2 linked regions of the Methylorubrum extorquens genome follow. Each later gene encodes a partner of the first gene's protein in a complex. Links are inferred from orthologs where the notes say so. Each region holds a gene or a part of one and is shown in the gene's direction. Other genes may lie near its edges. The genes, in order: tig and rpsG.

Evidence for each region.
Region 2: the proteins of tig (region 1) and rpsG are in contact, whole or in part, in a crystal structure (PDB 3GTY), measured with the Thermotoga maritima proteins. The link is inferred for Methylorubrum extorquens from one-to-one orthologs. Residues at the interface, in WP_004081061.1 of Thermotoga maritima: Glu122, Val124, Val129, Leu130, Tyr133, Glu188, Gly259, Ile262, Tyr263, Glu266, Ser270, Glu273, Gln274, Glu277, Arg308, Gln311, Ile312, Ser315, Tyr316, Glu325, Arg329, Arg336, Leu363, Phe366, Trp367, Arg373, Leu377, Arg381, Leu384, Glu387; in WP_004081843.1 of Thermotoga maritima: Lys34, Lys52, Lys55, Glu59, Arg62, Gln63, Glu66, Asn67, Lys69, Val71, Arg95, Ala109, Lys110, Lys111, Gly112, Arg113, Pro114, Glu117, Glu121, Ile124, Ala125, Tyr127, Asn128, Asn129, Thr130, Gly131, Lys135, Asp139, Arg142, Met143.

The regions. Positions count from the first base shown.
Region 1 is NZ_JALJXF010000001.1:3,584,931-3,587,778, reverse strand. It holds tig (trigger factor), read left to right. Parts: upstream 1-630; coding sequence 631-2,067; downstream 2,068-2,848. Other genes in the region: J2W78_RS16925 (ATP-dependent Clp protease proteolytic subunit), read left to right, coding at 2,199-2,825; J2W78_RS16940 (multicopper oxidase family protein), read right to left, coding at 1-263. UniProt on the Bacillus subtilis protein: Involved in protein export. Acts as a chaperone by maintaining the newly synthesized protein in an open conformation. Functions as a peptidyl-prolyl cis-trans isomerase.
Region 2 is NZ_JALJXF010000001.1:3,885,813-3,894,951, reverse strand. What follows is about bases 4,017-6,991. They hold rpsG (30S ribosomal protein S7), read left to right. Parts: upstream 4,017-5,256; coding sequence 5,257-5,727; downstream 5,728-6,991. Other genes in these bases: fusA (elongation factor G), read left to right, coding at 5,802-6,991; rpsL (30S ribosomal protein S12), read left to right, coding at 4,779-5,150; J2W78_RS18230 (SbcC/MukB-like Walker B domain-containing protein), read left to right, coding at 4,017-4,390. Also shown: J2W78_RS18235 (hypothetical protein), read left to right, coding at 147-374; more of J2W78_RS18230, read left to right, coding at 923-4,016; more of fusA, read left to right, coding at 6,992-7,877; tuf (elongation factor Tu), read left to right, coding at 7,931-9,121.

The DNA.
Region 1 (2,848 bases):
CGCAGGATCGGCGCCTCCGCTTCGCCCAAGCGCCATACGGCCGTCTCGGGCGCAGGATCGGGCTTCAGGCGGAGCTTGGCCGACGCGGCCTTGATCGATTTCGGCTCCGGGGGCGGGGCTTTCCCGGCGGGCGCTTGGGCCGAGGCCGTCCCTTGGGCCGAGGCCATCCCCGGCATCAGTGCGAGGGCGGCGCTGCCCGCGAGCAGATCGCGCCGTGAGAACGATCCCGGCGCGGGCTCGGCCGTCGGGTCGGGATTTCGCATGGCGTCTCGCGTCGTCGGTCGGTCGGGCTCGCGTTGTAGACAGGCTTCGTCCCAGCCGCCACCGCACGCGGCGCCCCGCAAGTTTTTTGCTGCGGCCCCGAGCCCGCGTGCTATAGACGCGCGCTTCGACGGCCCGGTATCCGGGCTCGTGTCGATGGCGCTCGCGGGCGTGGCGGAACTGGTAGACGCGCTGGATTTAGGTTCCAGTGTCGCAAGACGTGGGGGTTCGAGCCCCTCCGCCCGCACCATGTCCGTATCGGCGTCAGGAACCCGAGCGGTTCCCGCCGGAGCGCCCGCACGGGGCTTCCCTGGCGCAGCGGCACGCGAAGACGAGATTGCGGTTTTAGAAAACAGCGGACGAACGACGATGCAGGTGACCGAGACGACCTCCGAGGGGCTGAAGCGCGAGTTTCAGGTGCTCCTCCCCGCGAACGAGCTTGAGGATCGCCTCAACACCGAGCTCTCGAACATCAAGGGCAAGGTCCAGATCAAGGGCTTCCGCCCCGGCAAGGTGCCGGTCGCGCATCTGCGCAAGGTCTACGGCAAGTCGGTGATGGCCGACGTGCTGCAGAACGCCGTCAACGAGGCCAACCAGCAGATCGTCTCCGACAAGGGCCTGCGCCTCGCGCTCGAGCCGCAGATCGAGTTCCCGAAGGACGAGGAGCAGACCATCATCGAGCGCGCGCTCGATGCCAAGGGCGACCTCGCCTTCAAGGTGAAGCTTGAAGTGCTGCCGAGCTTCGAGCTCGCCGACCTCTCCGACGTGTCGATCAAGAAGCTCGTGCTCAAGCCCTCCGACGAGGAGATCAACGAGACGCTCGAGCGCATGGCCAAGGACAGCCGCTCCTTCGAGCCCCGCGAGGAGGGCGCCGAGGCGCAGTCCGGCGACCGCGTCACCATCGATTTCGTTGGCCGCATCGACGGCACCGAGTTCGAGGGCGGCAAGGGTGAGGACGTCGATCTGGAACTCGGCTCCAACACCTTCATCCCCGGCTTCGAGGACCAGCTCGTCGGCGCCAAGGTCGGCGACAGCCGCCTCGTGAAGGTCGCCTTCCCGTCCGACTATCAGGCCGAGCAGCTCGCCGGTAAGGACGCCGAGTTCGACGTGACCGTGAAGGTCGTCGCCGCCCCCGGCGAGACCCAGATCGACGACGAACTCGCCAAGCGCTTCGGCATGGACGACCTCGAGAAGTTGAAGGAGGCCGTCTCCAAGGCCGTCGGCTCCGATTACGAGGCCCAGTCCCGGCGCAAGCTCAAGAAGGAGCTTCTCGACGCGCTCGACGGCAAGTACGCCTTCGACCTGCCCCCGAGCCTCGTCCACCAGGAATTCGCCGCCGTGTGGGCGCAGGTCGAGCAGGACCTGAAGACCCGCGGCAAGACCTTCGAGGACGAGGGCACGACCGAGGAGGCGTCGCAGGCGGAGTACCGCAAGATCGCCGAGCGGCGCGTCCGCCTCGGTCTGGTGCTTGCGCAAGTCGGCGAGACCGCCGATATCAAGGTCTCGGATGACGAGGTCAATCAGGCCCTGTTCGCCCGGATCCGGCAGTTCCCGGGCCAGGAGAAGCAGGTCTACGACTTCTACCGCAACAATCCGCAGGCGCTCGCCGAGCTTCGCGCGCCGCTGTTCGAGGAGAAGGTCGTCGACCATGTCCTCGGTCAGGTCCAGGTCGTCGAGGAACCCGTCTCCAAGGAGGCGCTCTTCGCCGAAGACGACGAGGCCGACGCCGTGAACGGCGCGGCCGCGACGGACGAGAAGCCGAGCGAGTCCAACAACGAGGCGGCGGCCGACAAGGCTGCCGGCTGATCGCCGACCCACCGGCTCCGCGGCGGGCGGCGATCTTCGAGATCAGGCGGCGTTAACGCTTGCCGTGTTCGCTGTAACCATCCGGCCTCGGGCGATTCGCCCCGAGGCCGGACCCGGAGCCGAGGGCTGATATGAGAGATCCGGTCGATTACTTCCACAACTCGCTCGTGCCCATGGTGGTCGAGCAGTCGAGCCGCGGCGAGCGCGCCTTCGACATCTACTCGCGGCTTCTGCGCGAGCGGATCATCTTCCTCACCGGCCCCGTCGAAGACCAGGGCGCGTCGCTGATCGTCGCCCAGCTTCTGTTCCTGGAAGCCGAGAACCCGAAGAAGGAAATCTCCTTCTACATCAACTCGCCCGGCGGCGTGGTGACCTCGGGCCTGTCGATCTACGACACGATGCAGTTCATCCGCTGCCCCGTCACGACGCTCTGCGTCGGCCAGGCCGCGTCGATGGGCTCGCTCCTGCTGGCCGCGGGTGAGGCCGGCCACCGCTTCGCCCTGCCGAACGCCCGGATCATGGTGCACCAGCCCTCCGGCGGCTTCCAGGGACAGGCGACCGACATCCTGATCCATGCCCGCGAGATCGAGGCGCTGAAGAAGCGTCTGAACGAGATCTACGTGAAGCATACCGGCCGCGACTACGAGACGATCCATCAGGCGCTCGAGCGCGACAACTTCATGACCGCCGACGCGGCCAAGGAGTTCGGCCTGATCGACGACATTCTGCACAAGCGCCCCGAGCCGGCCGCCGCCTGAGCGAGAACGGAAACCCGAGGCGC
Region 2 (9,139 bases), 300 kb from region 1 along the record:
CCCTGGGAAAAACGGGAACCTGCAAAATCCACTTAGCTTTAAGCCAAGTGACCCTTTGCGCGCAGTCGTCCGCAGCGGTAACATAAGGAAAGATTTCCTCAAAAAGGCTCTCAGGTGCCGATCCGGCAGGATAGGGTCATGAACCAGTGCTAGCGATCCCGCTTCTCGTTATTGCCGGACTGTTGATCGGCTTGTTTTACCACTGGGGGATGCTTGCCGTTGCGAGCTTTTTTATCATCGTCGCGCGGGTCATCTATCACTTCCACAGCGGCCAGTTGGTGCTAGCCGATCTGTTGATGATTGCCGCCTCTCTCTGCGCGCTGCAGGGCGGTTATGTTTTGGGAGGCTATATCGCCTGCAGGAAAGATGTCTGAGTCAGGATCAGATCCAGATGATACGACCTGCTATCCACGATGCTGTGCCCCACAGTACAATCGAGGCGACAATAAACAGAACCCCGTAAATCAGGCGCGGACGGCGGGCGGGCATTTCAACGATCGGCGTTCGTGACAGTCGGGGAGCGCATTTCGCCGTATGGCACGAATCGTATTGGGTTTGTGTCAAAATAGGTGGTTCTCGCATGTGTCAAAGTACGCATGATGTGTGGAAAGGCAGTAATCGAACGAATTTCGTAAACCTGCCGTTGTAAGAAGTCTGTCGCAGTTGTTCCGTGCGTCGAGCCGCAGCCGGCACTCCTGTGGTTCTGGTCTCGGATCGACGCGGCTCCGTCAAATCACGGGTCGGTGATTGCTGTATCCATGCCATCGGCCGCTTGGAAAAGTTGTGACTCTGGATAATGGCATCCTCAGATTGTGGTGATCGAGCGACGCCTGCGGCCTGCCGCGCTCCCGCCCTTGCGTGCGTGAGGCGGAGCGTCCATTGCGCTGTCTCTCGCTCAACCTCGGGATAAGCGGCCAGGCCGGTGTACCGCCTCACCGACATTGCGATCTCGAACTGGTACCTCATCCGGCGCGAGCAGATTCGGATTCGGGGGGCGGCGGCGCTCGTCGGTCCCACGGGCGCGGGCAAGTCCACGATCTTCGATGCGGTCGGCACGGTGCTGGCCGGCAACAATGCGAGCCGGCTCGCCCTCAACGCTTCCGCCTCGGGCCGCAGCGCCCGCACGGTGCGCGACTACTGCCTCGGCTGGATCAGCGACCCGGCCGAGGGCGGGCGCCCGACGCGGGAGGCCTGCGAGACCCTCATCAGCCTCGTGTTCGAGAATCCCGCGAGCGGCCGCATCGTCACGGTCGGGCTTGCGCTCGCCGCCCGCTCGGAGGAGCCGAAGGAGGAGACGCTTTCGCGCTTCATCGCCGTCGGTCACCGTTTCGAGATCGCCGATTACGTGCGCGAGACGAGCGAGGGCAGCTTCGTCGCACCCTGGGCGGAGATCGCCGCGGATCTCCGCCGCCGGTCCGACACGTTCGAGGAGTTCCGCACCTCCGGCGAGCGCTTCACCGCCGCCGTGCTGGCGACCCTGCGCGAGGGGGCGGCCGTGCCCGATCCGCGCCAGTTCCTGCGCACCTTCTCCAACGCGGTGGCCTTCAAGCCGATCTTCGACACCAGCGCCTTCGTGCGCAGCTTCGTACTGGAGGCCGAGCCGCTCGATGTCGCCCGCATCCGCCAGTCGATCGAGACGTGGCGGCGTCTGCTGGAGACCATCGAGGAACTGGAGAAGCGCCTCGCCCACCTCTCGCGCATCTGCGCGCGCTACGAGGGCTGGGCCCGGGCGAGCCTCACCGCCGCGCTGGACGAGATGCGTGCGGCGAGCGCGGATCTCCGCCGCCGCATCCTTGACCACGCCGAGGCCCGCCGCCTGCTCGCCGAGACGTCGGAGCGCCTGCGCATCGCCCGCGAGAGCGTGGCGACGAGCCAGGGCTTCGTGCGCGAGATCGATGCCGAGATCGCTGCCCGCAAGGCACTGATCGTCGGCAGCGTCGCGGAGGCACGGCTCGCGGCCTCCCATGCCGGTCTCGCCATGGTCGCCCGCGACCGGCGCGACCTCACCAACCGCCTCGCCGGGATCGTTGGCCTCGTGCAGGATGCCGGCCGCCTCAGCGCCATTGCCGGCCCCCTGCGCCGGATCGATCCGGGGGCCGCCCGCATCGTCGAGGCCTGCGCTCGCTCGGGGCTGCGCCGCGAGGCCCCCCCGGAGGACATTCTCCGGGTCGACGGGCCGTTGAAGGGGCTGCTCGACGGCCTTGCGCAGATGCCCGACGTGGCCGACGCTCTGGAAGAACAAGCGGAGGATCTCGCCCTCAAGGCCCGTGAGCGCGAGAACGAGGTGCGCGGCCTCGACGTGCAGGTCGGGGCCGGCCGGTCCTCGGCCGCGCGCCTGTCCTCCGACACGGAGGCCTTCCGCGATGAGTTGGGCCGGCTCGGCATCGAGGCGGCGCCGATCTGCGAACTTGCCGAAATCGTCGATCCGAAATGGGGCCCGGCACTCGAAGGCTTGCTCGGCCGCGCCCGCGAGGCGCTTGTGGTCGAGCCCGACCGGCTCGACCGCGCCTTCGCCCTGCTCGAATCGCGGAAGAATCAATTCTTCCGCTGTCTCCTGGTGAAGACCACCGATACCGCGCGGCGTTCCGCGCGGCGCTTCGATGACGGGCCGATGGGCCTGATCGAGACCGACAGCGACCACGCCGAGGCTTTCCTCGCGGCACGGCTCGGCGGCTACGACCTTGCCCCGGACGATGCCGCGCTCCGCAACATGAGCCGTGCGGTGGCGCCGAGTGGGCGCTCGACCTCGGGCATGGCCTATTCGGTGGTGCGCCCTGTGCCGCTGATGATGACCCGCGGCCAGCGCGGGCCCACCGCCGAGACCCGCCGCCGCCTCGACGAGGCACGCGAGGAGGCGCGGACCCTGCGGGCCGAGGCAACCGTGATGCGCGAGGCCGCCCGCATCGCCGCGCTGCTGCGGAGCCGGCTGGCGGAAGCGCCGGTCGATATCGAGGCCCTGCGCGCCGAGGCCGACGCCATCGAGGGCCGCCGCCGCAGCCTCTCCACCGAGCAGGAGACGGTCGCCCGCGCCGATGCCGGCGTGATCGAGGCGGAGCTGAAGGAGCTTCAGAAGGAGCGCTCCGCCTATCTCACCGAACTCGTGCAGGTGCTGGAGCCCAAGCGCGACGCCGCGCTCGCGGAAGAAGCCGGGCTGAAGGCGCGTGTCGCGCAAGGGAAGGAGGCGGCGCGCGCCGCATTCCTGGCCTACCGCACGGCGCTCCGGCGCTGGACCACCGGCGACACCGTTCGCATACGCCTCACCGGTACCGTCCCCGCCGACGTGCCGGACACGGTGACCGGGATCGCCGCGGCGCGGGCCGACCGCGCTGCGCTCGACACCAGGGCGCTGGCCTCGCTCGCTTCGCAGGCCCGTGCCTCCGCTCGCGAGGCCGCCGACAGCGTGCGCAACCAGGGCCGCGCCGCCGAGCGCGACCTTGCCGAGTATTGCGCCGCGTGGCGCGTCGAGAATCCCCTCGGTTCGGGCGAGCAGCCGGCTTCGTTCGGCTATGCCTGGGCGACCCGCGAGCGCGACGAGGTGGCGGGGCACGAGTTGCGCCGTTACCGCGACCAGTCGCTCCGGGCAGAGGCCGAGATGCGCCGCCTGATGACCGAGGATCTGCTGACGCGGCTCGCCGACAAGTTCGAGCGCATGCGCGCCCGGCTCGATGCCCTCAACGAGCGCCTCGCCTCGCAGACCTTCACCGGCCAGACCTACGCCTTCGAGGCGGAGGTGGACCGCCGCTACGCCGCCGTCCACGCGCTCGCCACTGAAGTCGCCCGCTCACCCGACGCGGCGCAGGCGGTGCTACCGGGCCCGGAGGAGGGCCCCGACAAGAGCCCGCTCGCAGCCGCACTCGCCGAGATCACGGCGCTGATCGAGGGCGAGGAGAACGCCGCACGGCTGGCAGATTACCGAAACTACTTCGTCTACGAGATCGGCATGCGCGACCGGGCGGGCAACCGCACCACGCTGTCGAGCCGGGCGCTGCGCGGTTCGGGCGGCGAGGCGCAGGCGCCGTTCTACGTGGCGATCGCCGCCTCGATGGCCTCGGCCTACTATCCCGGCGACCGTCCCGGCGACGAGACGCCGGGCTTAGGTCTTTGCCTTCTGGACGAGGCCTTCTCGAAGCTCGACGTGCGCAACAGCCAGTCGCTGGTCGACCTCTTCCGCGCCTGGGGGCTGCAACTCCTCATCGCCGCGCCGGAGGACAAGCGCACGACGCTGACCGAGGTGATGGACACCGTCGTCACCGTCTACAAGAGCCCGGATCTCGGCTCGGTCCGAATCGAGGCCGAACATCCGCTGGAAACCGCCAAGCGGGCGCTCGCCGAAATCAATCCGGATCGCCGCGGAATCGACGCTTTCCGTCTCTCGAACGCCGCGGAATAACGATGAGGCGGCCGGTCAGCGAACGGATCGCAGATCGGGCGCCCGTTCATCGAACTTTATCCTCTCCGGGCATTGACGACCCCGGCCACCCCGCGTAGAAGCGCGCCACTCCGGTGGATCGAGAGTCGCTTTCGGGTCGAGGCCAGGGGCTTCGGCGACCGTCGTCAGACCGATACCGGCATCACACCCTGACGTTTTCGTCAGATCAGCGGGTAAGAACGCGTCGTTCACGGCGTGATCCTCTGCCTCACCATCGTCAAAGGCCTTGATCGGCCTCTGGCGCTATTCGTTTTGCCGCGGGCTTGCTCGCGGACCGACCGCTCCGCAAGGGGCTTCGACAGGTTTCAGACGGTGGCCGCCCTGTGCGGCCGGATGAAGAGGGCACAGGATGCCGACGATCAACCAGCTGATCGCCCAGCCGCGCAAGGCGCAGAAGGCGCGCAACAAGGTGCCGGCGCTCAACGCCTGCCCGCAGAAGCGCGGCGTTTGCACGCGCGTCTACACCACGACCCCGAAGAAGCCGAACTCGGCGCTTCGTAAGGTCGCCAAGGTGCGCCTGACCAACGGCTTCGAGGTGATCGGTTACATCCCCGGCGAGGGCCACAACCTTCAGGAGCACTCCGTGGTCATGATCCGCGGCGGCCGCGTGAAGGACCTTCCGGGTGTGCGCTACCACATCCTGCGCGGCGTGCTCGACACGCAGGGCGTCAAGAACCGCAAGCAGCGCCGTTCGAAGTACGGTGCAAAGCGTCCGAAGTAAGAATCTCCGGGCGGCCATTTTCACGGCCTCGCAAGGATGTCGCCGGCGTTCACGCTCAAGGCGGCCTGCGCGAGGTGCTTAAGTCGATTGATCTGAGAGTAAACAGATGTCCCGTCGTCACTCTGCCGAGAAGCGCGAGATCATCCCGGACGCCAAGTACGGCGATGTCGTTCTGACCAAGTTCATGAATTCCATCATGTACGAGGGCAAGAAGTCGACCGCCGAGCGGATCGTCTACGGCGCGTTCGACATCGTCGAGAACCGCGCCCGCGCCAATCCGATCGAGGTGTTCCGCGCCGCGCTCGACAACGTCGCCCCGGCGATCGAGGTCCGGTCCCGCCGCGTCGGCGGCGCGACCTACCAGGTCCCCGTCGAAGTCCGCACCGAGCGCCGTCAGGCTCTCGCGATCCGCTGGCTGATCCAGGCCGCCCGCGGCCGCAACGACCGGACCATGATCGAGCGTCTCTCCGCCGAGCTGCTCGACGCCGCCAACAACCGCGGTAACGCCGTCAAGAAGCGCGAAGACACCCACCGGATGGCCGAGGCCAACCGCGCCTTCTCGCACTACCGCTGGTAATTCGCCGGTCCTGAGACCTTCGAGCGCGGCCAAGGGGCCGCGCTTCGTGCCCGCTTTCTCCCGGAGAGACCCCGATGCCCCGCACGCATGCGATCGAGGACTACCGCAACTTCGGCATCATGGCCCACATCGATGCCGGCAAGACCACGACGACCGAGCGGATCCTCTACTACACCGGAAAGTCCCATAAGATCGGCGAGGTCCATGAGGGCGCCGCCACGATGGACTGGATGGAGCAGGAGCAGGAGCGTGGCATCACGATCACCTCGGCTGCAACCACCTGCTTTTGGCGCGAGAAGCGCCTGAACATCATCGACACCCCCGGCCACGTCGACTTCACCATCGAAGTGGAGCGCTCGCTCCGCGTGCTCGACGGCGCCGTATGCGTGCTCGACGGCAACCAGGGCGTCGAGCCCCAGACCGAGACCGTGTGGCGTCAGGCCGACAAGTACGACGTGCCGCGTGTCGTGTTCGTCAACAAGATGGACAAGATCGGCGCCGACTTCTTCAAGTGCGTTGCCGACATCATCGGCCGCGTGGCCGGCAAGCCGGTTTGCTTGCAGCTGCCGATCGGTGCCGAGTCGAGCTTCAAGGGCGTGATCGACCTCATCAAGATGAAGGCGATCGTTTGGTCGGGTGAGGCGCTCGGCGCCAACTTCTCCGAGGAGGAGATCCCGGCCGATCTCGCCGATCAGGCGGTCGAGTACCGCACCAAGATGATCGAAGCCTGCGTCGAGCTCGACGACGACGCGATGACCGCCTACCTCGACGGCGTCGAGCCGGACGAGGAGACCCTGCGCCGGCTCGTGCGCAAGGCGGTGCAGCTTCGCGCCTTCCACCCGGTGCTGTGCGGCTCGGCCTTCAAGAACAAGGGCGTGCAGCCGCTCCTCGACGCCGTCGTCGATTACCTCCCGTCTCCCGCCGACCGCGGCGAGATCAAGGGTCTCGACTTCAAGACCGAGGAAGAGGTGGTTCGCCACCCGTCCGACACCGACCCCTTCTCCATGCTCGCCTTCAAGATCATGGACGATCCCCACGTCGGGACGATCACCTTCTGCCGCGTCTATTCCGGCAAGGTCGAGTCGGGCGCCAACGTCATCAATTCGTCGCGCGACAAGAAAGAGCGCGTCGGCCGCATGCTCCTGATGCACGCCAACAACCGTGAGGACGTCAAGGAGGCCTTCGCCGGCGACATCGTCGCCCTGGCCGGTCTCAAGGACACCCGCACCGGCGATACGCTGTGCGATCCGAAGGACGCGGTGATCCTCGAGAAGATGGAGTTCCCCGAGCCCGTCATCGAGATCGCCGTCGAGCCGAAGTCGAAGGCCGATCAGGAGAAGCTCGGCATCGCGCTCTCCAAGCTCGCCGCCGAGGATCCGTCCTTCCGCGTCTCGACTGACCAGGAATCCGGTCAGACCATCCTTCGCGGGATGGGCGAGCTGCACCTCGACATCAAGGTCGATATCCTGCGCCGTACCTATAAGGTCGACGCGAATATCGGTCAGCCGCAGGTGGCGTACCGCGAGAAGCTGACCCGCCGTCAGGAGATCGACTACACCCACAAGAAGCAGACCGGCGGCACCGGTCAGTTCGCCCGGGTGAAGTTCGTGGTCGAGCCGAACGAGCCGGGTGCCGGCTTCGCCTTCGAGTCGAAGATCGTCGGCGGCGCGGTGCCGAAGGAGTACATCCCCGGTGTCGAGAAGGGCCTCAACTCGGTCCTCGGCGCAGGCGTGCTCGCCGGCTTCCCGGTGGTCGACGTCAAGGTCGAGCTGATCGACGGCGCCTACCACGACGTCGACTCCTCGGCGCTGGCCTTCGAAATTGCCTCCCGCGCCGCCTTCCGCGAGGCGCTGCAAAAGGGCGGATCGGTTCTGCTCGAGCCGGTCATGAAGGTCGAGGTTGTCTCGCCGGAAGAGTATACCGGCTCGGTCATCGGCGATCTCAACTCCCGCCGCGGCCAGATCCAGGGCCAGGACATGCGCGGCAACGCCAACGTCATCAACGCGATGGTACCGCTGGCCAACATGTTCGGCTACGTGAACCAGTTGCGCTCCTTCTCCCAGGGACGCGCCAACTTCACGATGCAGTTCGACCATTACGAGGAAGTGCCGCGCGGCGAGGCCGATAAGGTCATTGCCAAGTACGCCTGACGCGAACGCGTCAAACTTCCTCGATCAACGACACTGACGATTAGGAGGCCCTGATGGGTAAGGAAAAGTTCTCCCGTACCAAGCCGCACTGCAACATCGGCACGATCGGGCACGTGGATCACGGCAAGACGTCGCTGACGGCGGCGATCACGAAGGTTCTGGCGGAGTCGGGTGGGGCGACCTTCACGGCCTACGACCAGATCGACAAGGCGCCGGAAGAGAAGGCGCGCGGCATCACGATCTCGACCGCCCACGTCGAGTACGAGACGACCAACCGCCACTACGCGCACGTCGACTGCCCCGGCCACGCCGACTACGTGAAGAACATGATCACCGGTGCCGCCCAGATGGACGGCGCGATCCTGGTCGTGTCCGCCGCCGACGGCCCGATGCCGCAGACCCGCGAGCACATCCTGCTCGCCCGCCAGGTCGGCGTGCCGGCGCTGGTGGTGTTCCTCAACAAGGTCGACATGGTCGATGACGAGGAGCTCCTGGAGCTGGTCGAGCTGGAGGTGCGCGAGCTCCTCTCCAAGTACGACTTCCCCGGCGACGACATCCCGATCACCAAGGGCTCGGCCCTGATGGCGCTCGAGGACAAGGAGCCGAAGATCGGCAAGGAAGCCGTCCTGGCGCTGATGGCGACGGTGGACGAGTACATCCCGCAGCCGGAGCGTCCGATCGACATGCCGTTCCTGATGCCGATCGAGGACGTGTTCTCGATCTCGGGCCGCGGCACGGTGGTGACGGGACGCGTCGAGCGCGGCATCGTCAAGGTCGGCGAGTCGGTGGAGATCGTCGGCATCCGTCCGACGACGACGACGACGGTGACCGGCGTCGAGATGTTCCGCAAGCTGCTCGACCAGGGCCAGGCGGGCGACAACGTCGGCGTGCTGCTGCGCGGCACCAAGCGCGAGGACGTGGAGCGCGGCCAGGTCGTGTGCAAGCCGGGTTCGGTGAAGCCGCACTCGAAGTTCAAGGCCGAGGCCTACATCCTGACGAAGGAGGAGGGCGGCCGCCACACGCCGTTCTTCACCAACTACCGCCCGCAGTTCTACTTCCGCACGACGGACGTGACCGGCGTGTGCACGCTGCCCGAGGGCACCGAGATGGTGATGCCGGGCGACAACGTGACCATGGACGTGGTGCTGATCGTGCCGGTGGCCATGGAAGAGAAGCTGCGCTTCGCCATCCGCGAGGGTGGCCGCACCGTCGGTGCCGGCGTCGTCGCCGCCATCAACGACTAACCGCAAGCATCATCGACA